Regions from separate parts of the Tessaracoccus pujii genome, predicted to be linked through region 3. Evidence: riboswitches for the same ligand, from Rfam matches in the RefSeq annotation. Region 3 holds a riboswitch; each other region holds the start of a gene.
The links. Region 3 has a riboswitch for cobalamin ahead of bluB (5,6-dimethylbenzimidazole synthase). Riboswitches for the same ligand answer to the same signal wherever they lie in the genome.
Positions count from the first base shown of each region.

Region 1: it holds a riboswitch for cobalamin, as region 3 does, so the genes downstream of both, ACX1D0_RS08220 (ferredoxin-like domain-containing protein) here and bluB (5,6-dimethylbenzimidazole synthase) in region 3, are expected to answer to the same signal.
Region 2: it holds a riboswitch for cobalamin, as region 3 does, so the genes downstream of both, ACX1D0_RS08245 (VWA domain-containing protein) here and bluB (5,6-dimethylbenzimidazole synthase) in region 3, are expected to answer to the same signal.

Region 1 covers NZ_CM137012.1:1,688,019-1,692,133, forward strand. Annotated here, with positions in the region: gene ACX1D0_RS08215 (13E12 repeat family protein) at 1-1,086, opposite strand, end outside; cobalamin riboswitch at 1,176-1,368, shown strand; gene ACX1D0_RS08220 (ferredoxin-like domain-containing protein) at 1,426-2,274, shown strand; gene ACX1D0_RS08225 (precorrin-8X methylmutase) at 2,271-2,936, shown strand; gene ACX1D0_RS08230 (precorrin-2 C(20)-methyltransferase) at 2,933-4,115, shown strand, end outside.
Region 2 covers NZ_CM137012.1:1,692,772-1,701,448, reverse strand. Annotated here, with positions in the region: gene cobN (cobaltochelatase subunit CobN) at 1-2,648, shown strand, start outside; gene cobF (precorrin-6A synthase (deacetylating)) at 2,645-3,409, shown strand; gene ACX1D0_RS08255 (cobalt-precorrin-6A reductase) at 3,406-4,134, shown strand; gene cobO (cob(I)yrinic acid a,c-diamide adenosyltransferase) at 4,153-4,767, opposite strand; gene ACX1D0_RS08245 (VWA domain-containing protein) at 4,767-6,746, opposite strand; cobalamin riboswitch at 6,833-6,979, opposite strand; gene cbiE (precorrin-6y C5,15-methyltransferase (decarboxylating) subunit CbiE) at 7,028-8,242, shown strand; gene ACX1D0_RS08235 (cobalt-precorrin-4/precorrin-4 C(11)-methyltransferase) at 8,214-8,677, opposite strand, start outside.
Region 3 covers NZ_CM137012.1:2,179,652-2,188,328, forward strand. Annotated here, with positions in the region: gene ACX1D0_RS10535 (alpha/beta hydrolase) at 1-577, shown strand, start outside; gene ACX1D0_RS10540 (AIR synthase family protein) at 609-1,379, opposite strand; gene ACX1D0_RS10545 (energy-coupling factor transporter transmembrane component T family protein) at 1,403-2,173, opposite strand; gene ACX1D0_RS10550 (ABC transporter ATP-binding protein) at 2,170-3,903, opposite strand; gene ACX1D0_RS10555 (ECF transporter S component) at 3,908-4,435, opposite strand; gene bluB (5,6-dimethylbenzimidazole synthase) at 4,670-5,341, opposite strand; cobalamin riboswitch at 5,378-5,582, opposite strand; gene ACX1D0_RS10565 (galactokinase family protein) at 5,691-6,887, opposite strand; gene ACX1D0_RS10570 (nucleotidyltransferase family protein) at 6,884-7,735, opposite strand; gene ACX1D0_RS10575 (phosphoglucomutase/phosphomannomutase family protein) at 7,908-8,677, shown strand, end outside.

The DNA of each region.
Region 1 (4,115 bases), 490 kb from region 3:
CTTCAACCCCACCGACGGCGTGTAGCCGTCCTCGGCGGGGACCTCCGCAAGGTCGATCACCGGCTGCACCGAGACCTGCAACCCGGGCAGCAGTTCGGCCAGCAGCGCGGTGGTGATGTGCCCGGCGCGGTCGATCCGGGCCGGCCCGGTGAGCTGGCCGGCGGCGTCGGTGTGGATGTGCACCGCCAACTCCAGCCTGGGTCGCAGTTTCGCCAGCGGGGTGGTGATGGTGCCGCACAGTGCGCCGAGGCAGTGCGGGTCGTGCCGCTGCCCACCATGGACTGCGGCGGCGGGCGCGGCAGGCACGCCACCGTCCAGCGCCGCCGACACACTCTCGAGGAGTGCGGGCTGGGCGGCTTGTTGCAGCAGCGCCAGCGCGTAGGCCGGGTTCGCCAGCACCCCCAGCGCCTTGGCGCGCAGGATGGTCTTCGACGTGTCGGGGTGCTCGGTGGCGAGCAGGTCCGCGATCCGATCCACCGCCGCGTCGAGGTAGCGGGCGTCGATCACATCAAGGCGGCCGGTCAGGTTCATCACCCCGTCGAACAGGCCCCAGACATGCACCCCACGGCTGGCCCGCTGCCGACGCTCGCGCTCCGCGGCCACCGCCGGGTCCGCCTCGATGATCATCTTCTTCAACAGGTTGAATGCGGCTGTCCAACCCAACCTCACCTGCCTGCCCACCCACAGGTCGGTGACGGCGTCTGCCGCCTCGGCGGGAAGGTCCACACACATCGAGGCGGCCCTGCACGCGCGGGACGGTTCGACCCGCGCCTCCTGCACCGCCTGGAACAGGCCGGGGTGGCGATGCTTCAGGTTCAGGGCATCGGCCAGCTTCGACGCTGCGGCGGTGGGAGTGCAGCGCAACACCCCGGCCAACTCCAACGCGATGAACTCCGATACCGCCGGGGTGCCGACACCCCCGACGGCGATCCTGCGTTCGGCCAGCACCTCCACCACCTGGTCGTAGCCCACCTCGTAGTGGTCTGCCAGGTCACAGAGGAGGGTGAGGGTCTGGGCTTCGGCGAAGCGGCGCAGCTCGTCGACGGAGCGTAACTGCTCCGCAACCTCCCGCGCCGTGTCCTCCATGACCACAACACTACGGACCACCACTGACAGTTTTCGCTCACCTGTGCGACATGTGGCGAAGTTCTTGGTGAGATTCTCCGCACCGAGAGGTAGGGTGAGCATCGCCAGTCGTACTCCACATCCCGGAGTCAGGGAACCCGGTGCGATTCCGGGACTGACGCGCAGCGGTGAGGGTGACGGTCGGAGCACGCCAGAGATGGCAGCCACTGGGGTGATACCCGGGAAGGCGCACCGGTCCGAACGATCCCGAGTCCGAAGACCTGCTGGCCCTAGCGGCAACCGCCGCCAGGTCTCAGTGGGGCCCCGCGCACGGGCCCAGGACCGAAGGGCCTCGTTCCCATGACACTTCTCCGCGACCGACGAGACCGGTGCCCCGGCGCGCTGCGTCCGTGGCCCGCCGACGACGGCCTCCTGGTGCGTCTGCGTCTCATCGGGGGCCGCGTGGCCACCCGGTCCCTGGTCGCCCTCGCTGCGGTGGCCGAACGGTTCGGTGATGGGCGCGTGCGCGTCACCGGGCGCGCGAACCTGCAGGTGCGTGCCTTCCCCGGTGCCGCCGGCTCCCTCGACGCGGAGGCACTGGCCGCCCTCGAGGAAACCGGCCTACTGCCCAGCCGCTCACACGAACGTGTCCGCAATGTGATGGTCTCGCCGCAGAGCGGACTGGCTGGGGGGCGGGCGGACCTGCGTCCGGTCTCAGCAGCCTTCGACTCTCTCCTGCAGGCCACACCGCGCCTGGCGGACCTGCCTGGCCGGTTCCTCGTGGTACTCGACGACGGCCGGGGCGACCTCGTGGAGCATCGCTCCGACCTCGCTCTCGTCGCCTTGGACCACGACACGGGACAACTCCGCGTCGGCGGTGACTGGGGTCAGGTGGTGCCCATCGCCGCGGCACCCGAGAACCTCGTCGCACTCGCCCTACGGTTCCTCTCGTCGCGTGGCTCCGGGCCCACCGCGCCCTGGCACGTGACCGAACTGGCCGTCCCCCTCGTCGCCCCGGCCCCGCCGGATCCGAGGCTGCCCACCCCCGCCGCGCCGCTCCCGTACGGCGAGGTACCCGGGGGCCGGCATGTTCCCGTCCCGGAGAACGGGCTCGAACGCACCGAGATCGCCGCGCTGGCCGACGGCGCGCCTGAAGTCATCGTCACGCCCTGGCGGGGTGTGCTCGTCCCCCGAGGAGAATCAGCATGATGCACCCCACCCGGCCGACCAGGCACTACGACTACATCGGCGAAGGCCGGGACATCTATGTCAACTCCTTCGCCGCCATCCGCCTCGCGGCCGACCTCGCCGCAGTTCCCCCGGACGCCGAGAAGGTGGCCGTGCGGATGATCCACGGCAGCGGTCAGGTCGATCTCGTGGGCGACCTGGTGATCCATCCGCGGCTCGTCGCGGCCGCCCGAGGGGCTCTCGAGGCGGGAGCACCGATCCTCTGCGACGCCACCATGGTGGCCACAGGGGTCACCCGCCGTCGGCTGCCCCGCGACAACGAGGTGCTGTGCTTCCTCAACGACGACCGCGTCGCTGGCCTCGCCGAGGCCTGGGGAACGACCCGTACCGCGGCGGCGGTGTCTCTGTGGGAGCCGCTGCTCGACGGTGCTGTCGTCGCGATCGGCAACGCCCCGACCGCGCTGTTCCACCTGCTCGAGATGATCATCGACGGCGCCCCCCGGCCCGCCGCGATCCTCGGCTGCCCCGTCGGTTTCATCGGCGCAGCGGAGTCCAAGCAGGAGTTGATCGATCTTCATGACCGCTACGGCATCGATATCCCCTATCTCACGGTCCTGGGACGACGGGGCGGGTCGGCCATGACCTCGTCGGCGCTCAACGCCTTGGCACTGGAGCAGGAATGAGGGGGCGGTTCTACGGTGTCGGCGTCGGCCCCGGCGACCCCGACCTCATCACGCTCAAGGCGGCCCGCCTCATCCAGGGCGCCGACGTGGTGGCCTACCACGCCGGCGTGGGCCGCCAGTCGAACGCCCGTCGCACCGCCAGCGGACTCTTCCGGTCGGATGTTGTGGAGGAGCAGCTGACCTACCCGCTGACTACGGGGAAGACGGACCACCCGGGCGGTTACGCGGGCGCCATGGCCGCCTTCTACGCGGACTCCGCGGCACGGCTCGCCGGACATCTCCAGGCAGGGCGCGATGTCGTGCTGCTCGCCGAGGGTGATCCGCTGCTCTACGGGTCCTGCATGTACATGCAGGACCGGCTCGCCGTGGACTTCGACACGGAAATCGTTCCCGGCGTGCCGGCGTTCGCCGCCGCGACCGCGGCGGTCCGCAGCCCCCTGGTGCGCCAGACCGACGTACTGACCGTGCTCCCGGGAACCCTCCCCGAGCAGGAACTCGCCCGGCGCCTCGCCGACACGGACGGAGCGATCATCATGAAGTTGGGCCGCACCTTTCCGGCGGTCCGCCGCGCGCTGGAGGCCTCGGGCCGGCTCAAGGAGTCCGTGTACGTCGAGCGCGCGTCGATGAGCGAGGAGCGCTGGATGCCCGTGAGCGAGGTGAAGGCTGACGAGGTGCCCTACTTCTCGCTCATCGTCGTGACGGGCGACTCACGCAACGGCACCCGGTCCCGCGACGGCGACGAGCCGACGGCACCGGCCCTGACCACCTCGCAGACCGGTGAGGTCCTCGTCGTCGGGCTGGGACCTGGGCCGGAGGACTGGATGACGGGCGAGGCGGTCACGGCGTTGAGCGACGTGGACCATGTCGTCGGCTACGGACCCTACGTGGACCGGGTACCGCACCGGGTGGGTCTGACGCGGCACGCGTCGGGCAACACCGTCGAGGTCGAGCGGGCCCGGCTGGCCCTCGACCTCGCGCGCGCGGGCGAGCGGGTCGCGGTGGTGTCGGGGGGCGATGCCGGCATCTTCGGCATGGCCGCTGCCGTGTTCGAGGCGGCCGAGGATCCGCTGTACGCCGACGTGCGGATCCGCGTCCTCCCCGGCGTCAGCGCGGTGCAGGCCGTGGCCGCCCGCGCCGGCGCACCGATCGGCGCCGACTTCGCCGTGGTCAGCCTGTCCG
Region 2 (8,677 bases), 490 kb from region 3:
ACCACGCCCGGCTCCGCCGCATCCCTAACGCGCGTAAGCGCGTGGCCCTGGTGCTGTCGGCCTATCCGACCAAACACTCCCGCATCGGCAACGCGGTGGGGCTCGACACCCCGGTCTCCGCGATCCGTCTGCTGCGCCTCCTCCGCGCCGAAGGCTACGACCTGGGTCCGGCCGACGACACCGCCGACTTCCCGATCCACCACCTGCTGGACCTGGGCGACGACACCGCGGCCGGGGACGCGCTCATCCACGCCCTTATCGCCGCCGGTGGGCAGGACGAGGAGTGGCTCACATCCGCGCAGCTGACCGAGGCGCACGTCCGCATCTCGTCCGCCCAGTACGACGCCTGGACCGCGCATCTGCCCGCCGACCTGCGCGCCGCCATGGTGGCCTCCTGGGGGGAGTCGCCCGGCACTCTGTTCGTCAACGAGGCCGGGGAACTGGTGCTGGCGACACTCCAGGCGGGCAACGTCATCGTCCTCATCCAGCCACCGCGGGGCTTCGGTGAGAACCCCGTGGCGATCTACCACGACCCGGATCTGCCGCCCAGCCACCACTACCTCGCCGCGTACCGCTGGCTCGAGCACGGCTTCTCGGCCGACGCGGTGGTCCACCTGGGCAAGCACGGCTCGATGGAGTGGCTCCCCGGGAAGAACGCCGCCCTATCGGCCTCCTGCGGACCCGATGCCGCGATCGGCGACCTGCCCCTGATCTACCCGTTCCTCGTCAACGACCCGGGGGAGGGTGCCCAGGCCAAGCGCCGAGCGCACGCGACGATCGTCGACCACCTCATCCCGCCGATGGCCCGGGCGGAGACTTATGGCGACATCGCCCGGCTCGAGCAGCTCCTCGACGAGCACGCCAACATCGCCGCCATGGACCCCGCGAAGCTCCCCGCGATCCGCGGCGAGATCTGGCAGCTGATGCGCTCGGCGGAGATGCACCGCGACCTGGGCCTCGACGAGCAGCCGCATGACGACGACTTCGATGACTTCCTGCTCCACGTCGACGGCTGGCTCTGCGAGATCAAGGACGCCCAGATCCGCGACGGTCTCCACATCCTGGGTGCCGCCCCCACGGGTGAGGCCCGCGTCAATCTCGTCCTGGCGATCCTGCGCGCGACGCAGGTCTGGGGAGGCGTGGGCGACGCCGTCCCTGGTCTGCGGGCCGCGTTGGGCCTCACCGAGGGAGCAGACCTGGCGGCCGTCGACCTGGCCGAGTCCCAGGCGCGGGATCTCATCCACCGGGCGGAGGCGGCGGGCTGGGACCCGTCCGCCGTCTCGACGCTCCACGAGGACGCCGAAGTCGGGCGCGTCCTCAGGTTCGCCGCGGAGCAGGTCGTCCCGCGGCTGGCGGCCACGACGGACGAGCTCAGCGCCGTCGTGCATGCGCTCGCTGGTGGCTTCGTCCCCGCCGGCCCCTCAGGCTCGCCGCTGCGCGGGCTCGTGAACGTGCTGCCCACCGGGCGCAATTTCTACACCGTGGATCCGCGGGCGGTGCCGAGCCGCCTGGCGTGGCAGACAGGACAGGCGATGGCCGACTCCCTGCTCCAGCGCCACCTCGATGAGGCCGGCACCTACCCGGCGTCGGTCGGGCTCTCGGTATGGGGCACCAGCGCCATGCGCACGTCCGGCGACGACGTCGCCGAAGTCCTCGCCCTGCTCGGCGTCCGGCCGGAGTGGGACGAGGCGTCGCGGCGGGTGTCGCGGCTGACGGTGGTACCGCTCGAGGAGTTGGGCCGCCCCCGCATCGACGTGACGCTTCGGATCTCAGGTTTCTTTCGCGATGCGTTCCCGCACGTGGTCGCGATGCTCGACGACGCCGTCGGCATGGTCGCCGGCCTTGACGAGCCCGACGAGATGAATTTCGTGCTGGCTCACGCCCGCGCCGATCTCGCGGTGCACGGCGACCACCGCCGGGCGACCACCCGCATCTTCGGCTCGAAGCCCGGCTCCTACGGCGCCGGCATCCTGCAGGTGATCGAGTCCGGTACCTGGCGCAACGACGCGGACCTCGCCGAGGTGTACACGGCCTGGGGTGGCTTCGCCTACGGCCGCGGTCTCGACGGGTCCCCGGCTGCCGAGGACATGCGAACCAACTACCGACGTATCGCGGTGGCGGCGAAGAACATCGACTCCGCCGAGCATGACATCGCGGATTCCGACGACTACTTCCAGTACCACGGCGGGATGGTGGCCACCGTTCGGGCGCTGGCCGGGACGGCGCCGAAGGCGTACGTCGGGGACTCCACCTCACCGGATTCCGTACGCACCCGTACTCTCGCCGAGGAGACGGCGCGCGTATTCAGGGCCCGGGTCGTGAATCCTCGATGGATCGCGGCGATGCAGCGTCATGGCTACAAGGGGGCCTTCGAACTCGCCGCGACCGTCGACTACCTGTTCGGCTTCGACGCGACGGCGGGTGTGGTGCATGACTGGATGTACGACCGGTTGGCCCACGCGTACGTCCTCGACGACGCCACGCAGGAATTCCTGCGCAGGTCGAACCCCTGGGCCCTGCGTGGGATCATCGAGCGGTTGCATGAGGCCGCGGAGCGCGGGCTGTGGGCGGAGCCCGATGCCGATACCCTCGCGGCCATGCGTGACATCTACCTCGAGGTCGAGGGCGAGTTGGAGGACGACACATGAGGGGACCGGTGAGGGTGCGGATCCTCGGCATCGGCATGGGTGCGCACCACGTGACGCCGGAGGTGTCGCGGGCTCTGGCTGAGTCCGACTACGTGCTCGCAGCCAGGAAGCGCGATGACGACGGACTGTTGGCGGCCCGCCGGGCCATCGCCGCCGCCCACGGCGTCGAGGTGGTCGAGGTGCCCGACCCCGAGCGCGACCGCGACGCTCCTGCGGACTATCCGGCCGCGGTCAGAGCCTGGCACGCGGCCCGGGTCACCGCCTACGAGGAGATCCTGCGTGCCCGGGGTGGCACCGCGGCCTTCCTGGTCTGGGGTGACCCGGGCCTCTACGACTCGACCATCCGCATCGTCGAGGGGATCGCCGCGAGGCTCCCGCTGAACTACGACGTGCTGCCGGGGATCAGCGCTCCGCAGGCGCTGGCGGCCCGGCACCGGATGGTCCTCCACCCCGTCGCAGACCCGGTGCACGTCACGACGGCGCGCCGGCTGCGCCAGGACATCGCGGCCGGCCAGACGAACCTCGTCGTCATGCTGGGTGGGGTGCCCGCCCTCGAGGGCCTCGACGACTGGTCGATCTGGTGGGGGGCGAACCTCGGCGCCGACTCCGAGGAACTGATGGCCGGCCGGGTGGCGGAGGTCAGCCACGACCTGCCTGCCGCGCGGGAGCGTGCCCGGGCTCGCGCCGGCTGGGTCATGGACATCGCACTCCTGCGTGCCCCCGGTGGGTCCCCGCCACCGCTGGAGGGCGGTGCCGGATGAGGCTGCTCATCCTCGGCGGCACCAGCGAGGCGCGCCGGCTGGCCGCGCGGCTGGTCGAGGTACCGGGCGTCGACGTCACCACTTCCCTGGCCGGCCGCGTCGCGGCCCCGCGACTGCCGCCGGGGCGCGTTCGGACGGGAGGTTTCGGTGGTGTGGAGGGCCTCCGTGCCGAGCTGGTGGCCTACGACGTCGTCGTCGACGCCACCCACCCCTTTGCGCTGGGGATGACCGCGAACGCGGTCGAGGCGTGCCGCGCCGACGGTGTGCCGCTGCTCAGGCTGGAGCGGCCGGGCTGGCCGCCCGACCCGGCCTGGCGCTGCGTGGACGACCACGAAACGGCGGCCGATGCCGCCGCCCGGGCAGGTGCCCGGCCATTCCTCACGGTCGGACGGCAGGAACTTGCGCGCTACGTGCCGGCGCTGGGCGACCTTCCGGTGCTGGCCCGCGTGGTGGATGCCCCCGACGTCCCGGTGCCCCAGTCCTGGGAGGTCCTGCGGAGTCGCGGCCCGTACCCGCTCGACGACGAGCGGGCGCTCATGCGCCGCCACCGCACCGATGTCCTCGTCACGAAGGACTCAGGGGGCACCTACACCCGGGCGAAGCTGGAAGCGGCCGCGGAACTGGGTGTGAGGGTGGTGATGGTGCGGCGGCCACCGGGCCCCCAGGGCGTGCCCACGGTGGTGGATGTCGACGCGGTGCTGGCCTGGTTGCTGCGGAGGATGTGAGCGGGGCGACCGGCCGGCTCACCACTCGATGCCGCGCTGCCCCTTCTGTCCCGCGTCCATCGGGTGCTTCACCTTGGTCATCTCGGTGACCAGGTCCGCCATCTCGACCAGACGCGCATCGGCGCCGCGACCTGTGATGATCACGTGCTGCGTCCCGGGGCGGAGGGCCAAGGTGGTGACCACGTCCTCGACGTCGACCCATCCCCACGTCATGGGGTAGGTGAACTCGTCCAGGATGACCATGTCGTGCGCCTGGTCGGCGAGCCTGCGCTTGACCTCCAGCCATCCCTCGCGGGCGGCGGCCCGATGGTCGTCCACGTCACCCTGCTTACGGGTCCACGACCAGCCGGCGCCCATCTTGTGCCATTCCACAGGACCCCCCTCGCCTGTCTCGTCATGGAGCCGCCCGAGGCGTTCCAGGACGGTCTGCTCACCGATGCGCCACTTGGCGGACTTGACGAACTGGAAGACGCCGATGCGCCAGCCCTGGTTCCACCCACGCAGCGCGAGGCCGAAGGCCGCCGTGGACTTGCCCTTGCCCTCGCCGGTGTGGACGATGAGAAGTGGCTGGGTACGGCGCTGGCGTGTGGTGAGTCCGTCGTCGGGGACGGACAGCGGTTGGCCTTGGGGCATCAGGCGGCTCTTCTCGTGTGGGTGTGGACCGTGGACGTGAGGGCGTCCGCGGTGACCTCGGCCACGGGGACGTGTCGGGCGCCGAGTCGATCGGCGAGGCGCGCGGCGAGGCCGAGCCGCAGCGGGCCGCTCTCGCCGTCGATGACGACGCTCATCACGCCGAGCCCCGCGAGGTGCGCGGCAGCCAACTCGGAGCGGGCCAGCGCGTCGGCGCCCCCGGTGGCGCGCCCGTCGGTGACGACGATGAGGAGAGGGCGCAGTCGCGGGTCGCGACGGCGTTCACGTGTCAGCACCGCTGCCGCCTCGAGGAGCCCCTCGGCCAGCGGCGTGCGGCCGCCGGCGGCGAGATCGTCAAGGCGGGCCGCCGCCACGTCGACGGAGTGCGTCGGCGGCAGGACCAGATCCGCCTGCCGGCCCCGGAAGCTGATGAGCCCCACCTTGTCCCGCCGCCTGTAGGCGTCGAGCAACAGCGAGAGGATCGCCGTCTTGACCTGCCCCATCCGCTTTCGGGCTGCCATGGACCCGGAGGCGTCGACGCAGAAGAGGATGAGATTGGCCTCGCGGCCCTCCCGCACCGCGGTGCGGGCATCCTCCGGCTGCAGCAGCACCCGCCCCTGACGGTCCCGCTCCGGCGCACGCTCGGCGGCGGCCAGCAGGGTTTGGACGAGGTGCAGACCGCCGACGGCGCCCACTGCGCGGCTCGCCCCGATCCGACGGCCGGTCTCGCTGATGGCGCGGCTGCGGCGACCGGCCGCCCCGTGACCGATTCCCTGCACGATGAAGGCCTTCGGCCGGTAGGGGTCCCCGCTGGAAACCCGGCTCTCGGAGGCCGCGTCCGATGCCGGACCTGCGGCCGCCGTATCCGGGCCCTCGCCGTCGAGCGGCGGGCTGCCCTCCGCGGAGCGGTCCGCCGCCGAGTCGGTGCCGGTGGGGTCCTGCGGATCAGGGCTCTCGTCGGTGGGATCCCCCGGCGGGGAGGCGTCGTCGCGGGTCGGATCATCGTCCGGCGGAGGAAGGTCGCGCCCGAGGAGGTCGTCGAGGAGCTGCTCGTCGAGCCCGGGCGCGTCGAACGGGTTGCGCCGCCGCCGGTGCGGCAGGGCCAGGAGAGCAGCCCGGCGGATATCGGCCCGCGTCACTTCCGTGCGGCCCTCCCAGGCGGCATGCGCCACGGCGGTGCGGGCCGTGACGAGGTCGGCGCGCAACCCGTCGACCTCGAAGGCCGAGCAGATCTCGGCGATCTTCAGCAGGGCGGCGTCGGGCAGCCGAACCGAGACGACCCTGGCGCGCGACGCCTCGATCCGGCGGGTGAGCGCCTCCTCCGCGGGCCGGTACCTCTCGGCGAAGCCGATCGGGTCCCCGTCGAAGGCCATCCGCCGCCGTACGACCTCCGCCCGCAACCCGGGGTCCCGGGGGGCCGCAACTTCCACGGTGAGGCCGAAGCGGTCCAGGAGCTGCGGACGCAGTTCGCCCTCCTCGGGGTTCATGGTTCCGATCAGCACGAAGCGCGCCAGGTGCTCCACGGAGACGCTGTCACGCTCCACGCTCACCCGCCCCATCGCGGCCGCGTCCAGCAGCAGGTCGACGAGGTGATCGTGCAGGAGGTTCACCTCGTCGACGTACAGCAGACCCCGGTGGGCGCGGGCGAGCAGGCCGGGCTCGTATTCGACGCGTCCGTGGGACAGCGCCCGCTCCAGGTGCAGCGAGCCGAGCACGCGGTCCTCCGTCGCCCCGACAGGAAGTTCCACGAGACGCACGGGCCGGTCCACGGTCTCGGCCCCGGGCCCGAAGGGGCCGTCAGGGGAGGTCGCCGCGGGGTCCGCCGGATCAACCGAGAACCGGTCCGCGGCGTAGACCCTCACGTGCGGGAGGACGGCGGTCAGCGCCCGCACCGTGGTCGATTTGGCGGTCCCCTTCTCGCCGCGGATGAGGACCCCGCCGATTTCGGGGGAGATGGTGGACAGGACCAGCGCCAGGCCCATGTCGTCCATCGCGTCGGTCTCGCAGCCGAGAACGGCAGGGAAAGGAAAGTGCACCGGCATGTGAGGCTCCCGCTCGTGTCGCCATGGTCATGGTCGGGCGCGAGGCCGGTCTTCGGACTTGCCTGGTCCTTCGCTCACGCGAAGGCCGGGCTCACCGCAGCGGGCCTGTGCCGGACTCTCACCGGCTTCCCAGATTCTCCCCGTCGCCTGCGCCACCGTGTCCGATGGTTGAGCCTTCCGGGGCACCTCGTGCCTATGCCCACATGATAACGTCCTTTGTCGTGTCCGACAGAAGCCCCGCGGCGGCTGGCCGCGCCACCGGCCGGGTGATCGTCGTCGGCGTCGCGGCCGACGGCGTTCACGCGGTCAGCGAGGAGCTCGCCGGATCCGGAACCCTCGTCGTCGGCGCGGCGCGGCACCTGGAGCTTCTGCCCCCGGTCCCCGGGCAGGTGCGGCTCCGCCTGCCCTCCCCGCTGCGGGCCGGCCTGGCCGAGATCGTCACCGCTCACCCCGACACCACGGTGGTGGTGCTGGCATCCGGCGACCCGCTGGTCTCGGGGATCGGCTCGGTGCTCATCGACATCCTCGGCCCGGACGGCGTCGAGATCCGCCCAGCTGTCTCATCGGTGGCGCTGGCCCGGGCCGCCATGCGCTGGCCGGCGGAGTCCCATGGCCTTGTCAGCGTGGTGGGGCGTGACGTGTCTCTCGTGCTGCGGGACCTGGCGCCCGGCCGACGCCTGCTGGTGCTGTCCTCAGACGACGTCACCCCGCGGCTGCTCGGGGCGCTCCTCGTCGAGGCCGGATACGGCTCGTCGCGCCTGACGGTGCTGGGGAATCTCGGCGGAGACGAGAGTCGGCTCGACCTCGACGCCTTCGCCGCGGCCGAAGGCGCGGAGTTCCCGCGGCTGAACATCGTCGCGATCCAGTGCGTCGGTGAGTTGATCGCCGGGTGGACGGCGGGTGTGCCCGACAGCCTGTTGGCGGGGGTGGGGCCCCCCCTCCCGCGCGATGTCCGGGCGTCGGCCCTGGCGCTGTTGGGGCCGGTCCCCGGCGGGCGGCTGTGGGACATCGGCCGAGGCGCGGGTCCCGTGGCGGTCGAGTGGCTCCGCGCGCATCCCACCTGCCTGGCCACGGCGGTCGTGCCCGATGCGGCGGCATCCGGGCCGATCGGCGACCTCGCTGCGCGGCTCGGCGTCCCCAGGCTGCCGGTCGCGGTCGGGACGGCGCCGTCGGCCCTGGCTGGGCTGACCGTGCCGGACGCGGTGCATCTCGGCCCCGGCGCGGCCGCGTCCCGGCTCGCTGCCGCGTGTCTGGGTGCCCTTCGGCCCGGCGGCCGGCTCGTCGCCCATGCCGTCGGGAAGGGGGACGCGGCGCGGCTGGTAGAGCTGCAGCACCGCTTCGGGGGACAGCTCACCAGGATCGGTTGCGAGGTGCGGACGCCCTCTGGGTGGGTGCCTGGCTACGCGGTCACGCGATGGGCGCTGACGATCGCCTGACCACAGGCGGTCTGCGGCGCGCGCGGTCCGGGTCGTACAGGTAGGATTCGCCGCCCGGACTCGGGTCCAGGGCCGGCCCGACCAGGATCACGGCCGCCTGCCGGAGCCCTGCGCCCTCGACGGCATCCGCGATGGTCCCGACCGTCGCGGTGAGAATCTGCTGCTCCTGCTGACTGGCCCGGTAGACGACGACGGCGGGGCAGCCGGCGCCGTACTCGGGCTCGATCTCCGTCATGAGACTCCGCACCCTCGTGATGGCCAGGTGGAGCACGAGGGTGGCGCGGGTGGCGGCGAACGCGGCGAGCGATTCGGTCGCGGGCATCAGTGTCGAGCGGGCCTGGGCGCGGGTGAGGACCACCGACTGCGCCAGCATCGGTACCGTCAGCTCCCGCCCGATCGCGGCGGCCGCCGCGGCGTAGGCGGGAACACCGGGGG
Region 3 (8,677 bases):
CGTCGTGCTCCTCCTCCACGGCTATGGCTCGAACGAACACGACCTGACCGGGCTGGCCACGCCTCTGGGTCTTTCCGTGCCGTGGGCTTCCCTGCGCGCCCCCGTCGACCTCGGGCACGGCGCCGCCTGGTTCCCGGTCACCACGCCCGGAAACCCCGACCCCGAGACGGTCACCAGGGCGACCGACACGATCTGGGCCTGGGTGGACGCCCACCTGTCCCCCGACACCCGTCTGGTCCCGATCGGCTTCTCGCAGGGCGGGCTGATGGCGAGCCAGCTCCTGCGCACCCGCCCGGAGCGGGTACTCGCCCCCGTCATCCTCAGCGGCTTCATCCTGGGTGCGCCACAACCCGGCGACGACCTCCTCGCCGAGAACCCCCCTGCCGTGTTCTGGGGCCGTGGCTCCCAGGACCGGGTCATCGCTGCGCCGGCGATCGCCCGCACCGAATCGTGGCTGCCGCGACATGCGCGGCTCGAGCGGCGCGTGTACCCCGGGCTCGCGCACACGCTCAGCGCCGCCGAAATCGCTGACGTCCGCCGTTTCCTCGCGGCAACCTACGTTGCGGAGCCCACGTGAATCTTCCGCGGAGGCTGCGCGGCGCCCGCCGCTAATGAGGCAGACCCCGTCGCTGTAGGCGCGCCACCGCGTGGACGGGTGCCGGAGCGCACAGAGTTCGAACAAGTTCAGCCGACGCGGAGTCGACGCTGAACAAGACACAGCTGGACGGGCCGCCGGAGTCCGTTCGCGAGACTGTTGACGGCAGCCAGTCGACGCCGAGGTCGGCCGAGGCCGCCAATTGCGGCACCTCCCAGTTCAGGCCCTTCGATCCGACGGGAAGTGCGTCGTGGACGATGCCACTCGCGATCACCGCCGCCACGGCGGCCATCGTGACCTGGTCGGGGTGGCCGATGTGGATGTCGTCGCGCGGCGCGGAGACGGGCAGTCCTGCACACAGGACGAGGTCGCCGTCGTGGGCGCCGCCCGGCCTCGTCGTGGCGGTGTCATCAAGGCGCCCCACGACGGTCACTCCGATGCCGGTGGCCTCGGTGCGGACGTTCTCTTCTGTACTGCCGGCGACGGCCTCCGGCGGTACCCCGACCCCCGCTGCGAGTCGGTGGATCTCGGCGATCATCTGACGTCCGGTGGGTTCGAATTCGACACACAGGTCGTTGATCACGAGAATCGGCGTCGCGCCGGCGCAGATCACTTCGAGCAGGGGGACACGGACGGCGAAGTGGGCGACGGTGGCCGCATCGGCGTAGATGGTGTCCGCCGGCTTCGGCCCGATGCCGCCGATCGAGTCGGTGGCGATGACCAGGTCGTTGATGATCACCAAGTCCCTGATCCGGCGCAGCTCTGGTGCGGGCGTTGTCGTCATGGCGAGATCCCCCATCTGGTTCATCACAACACTCCCGATTCCCATCCGAAACGAACCACCAGGATTCCGCCGAGCACAAGCAGAACGAGAGCCATCACCACGAGATCGACGGGGCGCAACCGCAGGTCACGCATTCGGGTCATGGTGGTGTTGGCGCCGTAGCCGCGGCTGGTCATGGCCACCGCGAGGTTGTCCGCCATCAGGATCGAGGTGGTCACCAGCGGCACCATGATCGGGACGAGGGAGACGAGCCGGCTCACCGGTCCCGAATCGACGATGCGGGCGCCACGGGCCCGCTGCGCCGCCACGATCATCTCCTTCTTGCGTCCCATGGTCGGGACGAATGCGATCGACGTGGTCACCATGATCGACAACCAGTACGGGGCGTGGATCCAGCTGAGCACCTCGAGCAGGTCGTCGATGGGCGTGCTGACGGTGAAGGCGTAGGTGGCCACGACCATCAGCAGGATCCGCACGGCGAAGTTCAGCCCCACCAGGAGGCCACCGAGCGTCGCAGGCATCCCCCACAGCGAGAACAACTCGGCGTGCAACCCGGGACGGGTGAACTGGGTGCTGGTGAACATCGTCACGGCGACGATCAGCACCTGGACAAGCAGCAGCGGCTGCAGCATCGCCCACAGTCCGCGCAAGGGGGTCCGGGTGGCGGCCAAGGCTGCAAGCAGCAACACCAGCAGGCTGGCATTGGCGAGTGGGTCGGAGAACACGAACATGCCGACCAACACCGTCACGAAGGCGAGGATCTTCACCCTCACGTCGAGGCGATCGAGCATCATATCCGGAGCCTCCTCCGGACGAGCTCGTCGGCCAGGTGCTCGCCGAGCTCGGCCTCGTCAAGGATCGGCGATGCCTGCGGCCACAGGCGCAGCGACAGATCGACGGGCTGCGTGGTAGCGACTGCGGCCGAGGCGAGTACGTCGGTGCGTGCCAGTACATCCGCGGTGGGACCGTCGGCAGCGATCCTTCCGTCGTTCATCACGATCACGCGTCGGGCATGGTGGGCGACGACGTCCATGTCGTGGGTGATCATCACGATGGTGGTTCCGGCCCGGTTGAGCTGGCCGATGAGGGCCATGATGCTCTGCACGCCAGCCCAGTCCTGCCCTGTCGTCGGCTCATCCACCACGAGGATCTCCGGGCGCAGCGCGAGGACGGAAGCGACCGCGACGCGCTGGCGTTCCCCCTTGCCCAGCGAGAACGGATGCTCGTTGCGCCGGGCCGTCAGGCCGACGACATCCAGCGCCTCGCCGATCCGTGTGTCGATCTCGGCGTCGGACAATCCGGCCAATTTCAGCCCGTAGCCGACCTCTCCCCCCACGCTGGTGTTGAAGATCTGGTGGTCGGGATTCTGGAATACATAGCCGACGTGACGAGCCAGTTCGGCCGGTGTGAGGGTGGCGGTGTTGATGCCGTTGATCAGCACCGTGCCCGAGGTCGGGTCCAGAAGGCGGTTGAGATGCTTGGCCAGCGTCGTCTTCCCTGCGCCGTTGCGTCCGACGATGGCCACGAATTCGCCACGGCCGATGGTCAGGTCGACCTCGGCAAGCCCGCGGTGGCCGCCGTCATACGTGTGCACCAGCTGCCGCAACTCGACGACCGGACCGCCCACCCTGCTGGCAGCGGGCCCGGGCGGAGGCGGGGCGGCCGGCAGGGAGCCGGAGGCGAGCCGACGGATCAAGGCTTCCGCATCGTCCACGGAGAGGGGGATGTCGCCGGACTCGATCAGTCCGGCGGTGGCCAGCCCGGCGCCGACGACGGCGATCGGCAGCGGCTTGACCCGGTTGTCGGTGACCAGGTCGAGGTCTCGGAAGAATTCGCTCGGCGGTCCCTGCCAGCTGACCCGGCCGTCCTTGATGGCGACCAGGTGATCAGCGCGCCCGACGATGTCACCGCTGCCGTGCTCGACAGCGACGATCGTCACCTCACCAGCGCGTCGGAGAACATCCACGGTGGCATAGATCTCGTCGCGGCCCTGCGGGTCGAGCTCCGAGGTGGGTTCATCCAGGCAGATCACCCGCGGCCGCAACGCCAGGATGCCGGCAATGGCCAGCCGCTGCTTCTGGCCGCCGGACAGCTGCGAGGTCTCCCGTCCGTCGAAGCCGTCCAGTTGCACCTGGCGAAGGCTCTGCAGGACCCGGGCGCGGATCTCGTCACGGTCCACAAGATAGTTGCGGGGACCGAAGGCCACATCCTCGGCGACACTGCGGCCAAGGATCTGACTCTCCGCATCCTGTAGAACCAGCCCGACGTACCGGGTGATGGTCTGGACGCGGAAACCGCTCAGGTCCTGCCCGTCCATCACCACCCTCCCCTGCATGCTTCCCTCCTTGAGGTGCGGGATCACACCGTTCAGGGTCATCAGCAGCGTCGACTTCCCGGCCCCGGTCTGCCCCATCACCACTGTGAAGCTGCCGGCCGGGAAGCTCAGGTCGATCCCGTGGAGGACGTCGGCGTCGGCCTTCGGGTAGCGATAGCTGACGCCGACGACCTCCAACGAGTGCGTCATCAGGTCAGTTCAGAAGCCTGCTGTTGCGTACCGCGGAGTAGGCGATCGCCGCGATCACCAGGTTCATCACCGCAGCCACCAGCAAGGACGGGACGGTTGCCGCATACATGCCCCAGCCGCCGATCGGCAGCACCATCAGGCCGAGACCGAAGCTGTTCAGGATCGCAGCGACGACTACCGCAACGATCAGCCACACCGGCCCGCCGCGGCGCCCCAGCCACCGGAACACGATCGCGCACACCCCCATGCCGAGCGCGATCACGAGATGCATCGGCAGCGTCAGCGGAAAGCCGACGATGGCTGCCGCCAGCAGGTGTCCGACGGCGATGACGATGAAACCTGTCCAGCCGCCGAATGCCAGGGCCGAGAAGAAACCCGGCGCCGAGTCGAGCCCGATCGAACCCAGCGGGCTCGGGATCTTGATCAGGGAGCCGACCGCGCTGAGGGCGATGAAGATCGCCATGTTGGCGAGTTGACGGGCCGAGACCGGTGACTTCTTCACCTGGTCGGGTGCAAGGTCGGAAATCGACATTATTACTCCTTCGTTGTTTCTGACGGAAATCTGGCCGGCCCATCCCTGTCGGGCCCAATGCGGGCTCTCAAGCTGGTGCGGGACGCCCCCGCGACCGCCATGCGGTCTCGGCCGGCCAAGTTCAGAGCTTCAGGTGGTTCTCACCTGCGTATGACTCATCAGCGTCACAGGCGAGACACTGAGTAGACCTGACCGCCTCGGCACCATCAGGCATGCGGCGGTAGTCAGCACGGATCAGGGGTTCCCGGGTAGGCGTTCGTCACGGGTTGCGCCCCATCGCTCCCGGTGCACGGCAAGCTCCAGCGGCCGCCGCTCGCGCCATCCGCAACGCTCGAGTTCGGGCTTGGGGTGCAGGTGACTGACCGGTCCCACGCAGAGCCATGCCACGGGCCGAACCCCGTCGGGAATCCCGAGCAGCTCCTGGAGGAAGGTCTCGCGATAGAACGAGACCCAACCGACGCCCACGTCCTCCGCCGTGGCCGCGAGCCAGAAGTTCTGGATGGCCGTGACCACCGAATACAGGCCGGCGTCGTCGATCGCATGCCTCCCCAGCACGGCTGGGCCGCCCCGACCGGGGTCATAGGTGAAAACGATCCCAAGGGTCGATTCCAGAATGCCCTCGATCTTGATCCGGTCGAATAGGCGGCGACGTTCCTCATCCAGGGACGCCCCGTAGACGTCCCGCTCTCCCGCGACATGTTCCTGGAAGGCGCGACGCGTCGCGACGTCGCGGACGAGGATGAAGTCCCAGGGTTGGCTGAGACCCACACTGGGCGCGGCATGCGCTGCACCCAGCAGGCGGTTCAGGACGTCGTCGCGGAGGGGGGCGCCGGTGAACTCGGCGCGGACGTCGCGCCGACGTCCGATCAGTTCGTAGAGGTCGGTTGTGGGCGGGTGGGTGATCATGACAAGGCTCCGTCGGTCGGGCCATCCCGCGAACGGGACGGCACTCGTCGCGAGGCCGGTCTTCGGACTTCCCTTCATCACGCCCGACCACCTTCCCGGACAGCTGTCCAGTGGTTGCGTTGTTACGCACGGTCGGCCGCTCGGGTTCACCGCAGCGGGCCCTGTGCCGGAGTCACACCGGCTTCCCGATTCTCCCGGCCGCCTTTCGACGGACGCGGACACCTCGCGGGTTGTTTGCCGAGACGACTATAGCCCACCCGCCGGAGGTCCCGCAGTGCGGGGCGCTCGGGGCAGCTGCACCATCAGGGGAGGAAGATCGCGCATGCCGATCGGGCGGTGAGTCGTTGGCTCACTCCCCCAACGGGTGCGCCGGCCCGGATGGTCGGGTCGCGAGTGTCGTGGCGTGGGTTGCGGCTTCCGGGTGGGCCCGGGCGTATGCGGTGAGCCAGTCGTCGGCGAAGTCCTCAGCCCCAGCGCGTTCCACGAGGGCCCACACGCTGCCCCCGAAGCCGGCGCCGAAGGCGGATGCCGCCACCGCGCCGAGTCGTCGGGCGCCCCGGACGAGTGACTCCGTTTCAGGGATCTGGTTGCCCAGCCCCTCTCCGGCCCAGCGCTGGGAGGCCGCGACCAGTTCACCGAGCGCGGACCGGTCGTCGGCCCGCAGCGCTGCGACGGCTCCCGGCACGATCCAGGTGGATTCCGCCACGAACTGGCGAAGCCGTGCGAGCAGCAGTGGCTCGCCCGCGACGAGTGCCTCCATGGCGGACGCCGCGCCCGGGTCGGAGGCGACGGCGGCCGCGAGGTTCGGGTCGCGGCGGCCGGTGGCGGAGTTCCAGCGGGCGAGCACCTCGTCGACTGCGAGCGAGGCCTGGTTGTAGGCGTCTTTCGCGGCTCCCGTCTTCTCCGCAGTGACCCCGCTGACCGCCACGACGAAGGTGAGGTCGTCTGCGAGGCGAACGCGTTCTACCAGTCCGGCGGGGTTGAACGCGAACTGGCCAAGGTGATCGCGTTGACTGCACAGCATCGCGGTGTGGTCCTCGGACCCCCCGAACGTCCCGACCCCGGCTCGCCCGGCGAGCGGGCCGAAGGAGCGGCCGTTCTCGACGCAGGCCAGGTAGCCCGCCAGCTCGATGTCGTCTCTGACCGCGGCGGTCCAGGCGTCGGACCGGTCGAACCCGTTGAAGTGGGCCAGCGCCATGGCCGCGGCAACGACCAGCGCGGAGGAACTGCTCATGCCGCTGGCCAGGGGCAGGTCGGATTCGATGTCGAGGCGCGCGGGGCGCAGGGGCCCGAAGTTAGCGCCGAGGCGGTCGACCACGACGTTGAGATAGTGGCCCCAGTGCCCGGCGGGCAGGGCGACGGCCGAGCCAGGTTCCAGGATGACCATGTCGTCGCGCGCCGTGCTGCGTGCCTGGATGCCGCGGGTCCCCGGTTCGACGGTCGCGGTGACGCCGCGGTCGACTGAGCACACCAGCACCTGCCCGCCGGCGTAATCGGTGTGTTTACCCAGTACCTCGATCCGTCCGGGAGCGAACCAGCCGCTCACAGGGTCACGCTGCGGCGGGCGAGGGCCGCGGCGACGAGCGGAACGTCGGTGCGCCCCGACATGTCGAGCACGCCCTCGGCCACCGGCACGACGGTGACCGGCTCACCGGCGGACACCAGCCAGCGCACCGCGTCGACGATCTCATACTCGCCACGGGAGGAAGGGCCGATCGCGTCGCATGCGGTGAAGATGCTCGGGCCGAACAGGAAACAGTTCATCGAGATCCGCGCGTGCGGGCCGAAGCGCTCCACGACGTCGGGGGTGGGCTTCTCAATGAGGTCGATCAGGTGACCCTCGGTATCGGCGTGAAGGATCGCGAAGGCGGCTATCCGGTCGGTGGGGATGTTGGACTTCTCGATCATCGCGGCCGCGTCGAAACCGACGGCCGCGGTCCCGGGGGCCGTCACGAGTGCGCGCAGCGCATCTGCGGGATAGAAGTTGTCGGCGTTGACCATGACGAATCGATCGTCCCCGGCGAACTCGCGTGCCGCCCGGACCGCATCCGCGGTGCCGAGCGCCTCGGTCTGGACGGCGAATGAGATCCTGACCCGCTGGAGCTGCTGGGTGGCGTAGTACTCGCGGACGAGCCCGTGCTCGGGTCCGATGACCAGGCAGATGTCGGTGAGGCCTGCATCGGCAAGCTCGCTGATCACGTGGTCGATGAACGGTCTGGCCGCCGGGCCCCCGCTTCCGTCAGGATCGCCGTGACCTACCGGCATCATCGCCTTGAGGCCGAGGTCTGCGGCCTTCTGCTGGTCCTCGTCAAGGGTGACGTCGGCGGCTCGGCGCATCCGGGTCCCGAGTCCGCGGGAGAGGACAACGGCCTTCATCGGCAAGATCTCGCTCATGTCCGACATCCTAGGATCGCGCTGGGACGGAAGCGCGCTCCGCGCAGCCTGGCCGCGCAAACTGCTCAACACGGCTGGTCACACAGGGTGTTTGAACAGAACTGCTGATCAAACGCTCAGGGTGTCTGCATCCATGGCTCTGCCGAGAGGACGACTCCGATAGCTTGCAGTCATGATCGAATTCGGGACGGGGGGCTGGCGCGCCATCATCGCCGACGGCTTCACCAAGGAGAATGTCCGGCTGCTCGCTCAAGGGCTGGCCAATCGCATGAACGCCGAGGGGGTCGCTGATCGGGGAACCGTGGTCGGCTACGACCGCCGATTCCTCTCCTGCGATGCCGCCTGGTGGGTAACCGAGGTCCTGGTGGCCAATGGGATCCCGGTGACGGTGGTGGATCGGCCTGCACCGACACCGATGATCATGTGGACGGTCCGCAACAAGGGCTGCGTCTACGGCATGGCGGTCACCGCCTCCCACAACCCGGCGGTCTACAACGGCATCAAGGTGTTCGTCGAGGGTGGGCGCGACGCCGACGTCGACGTGACCAGCTCCCTGCAGGAGCAGGTCAACGCCCTCTCCTCCGACGATGTGCGATCGGTGCCGGAGTACGAAGTGCGCACCCACCCTCTGGTGACCGTGCAGTTCTCGATGAACTGGTACATCGACGCCATCCTCGAACAGCTCGACGTGGACACGATCCGCCACCGCCACCTCCGAGTGGTGCTCGACCCGATGTTCGGCGTGGCGCAGACGTGCATGCAGACGGTGCTGATGACGGCCCGCTGCGACGTCGAGGTGATCAACTCCCGCCACGACACCATGTTCGGCGGGCGCCTCCCCTCCCCCAAGCTCGAGACCCTCCATCAGCTGAGGCAGACGGTGATCGAGCGGGGCGCCGATCTCGGCATCGCAACCGACGGTGATGCGGACCGGCTCGGCAT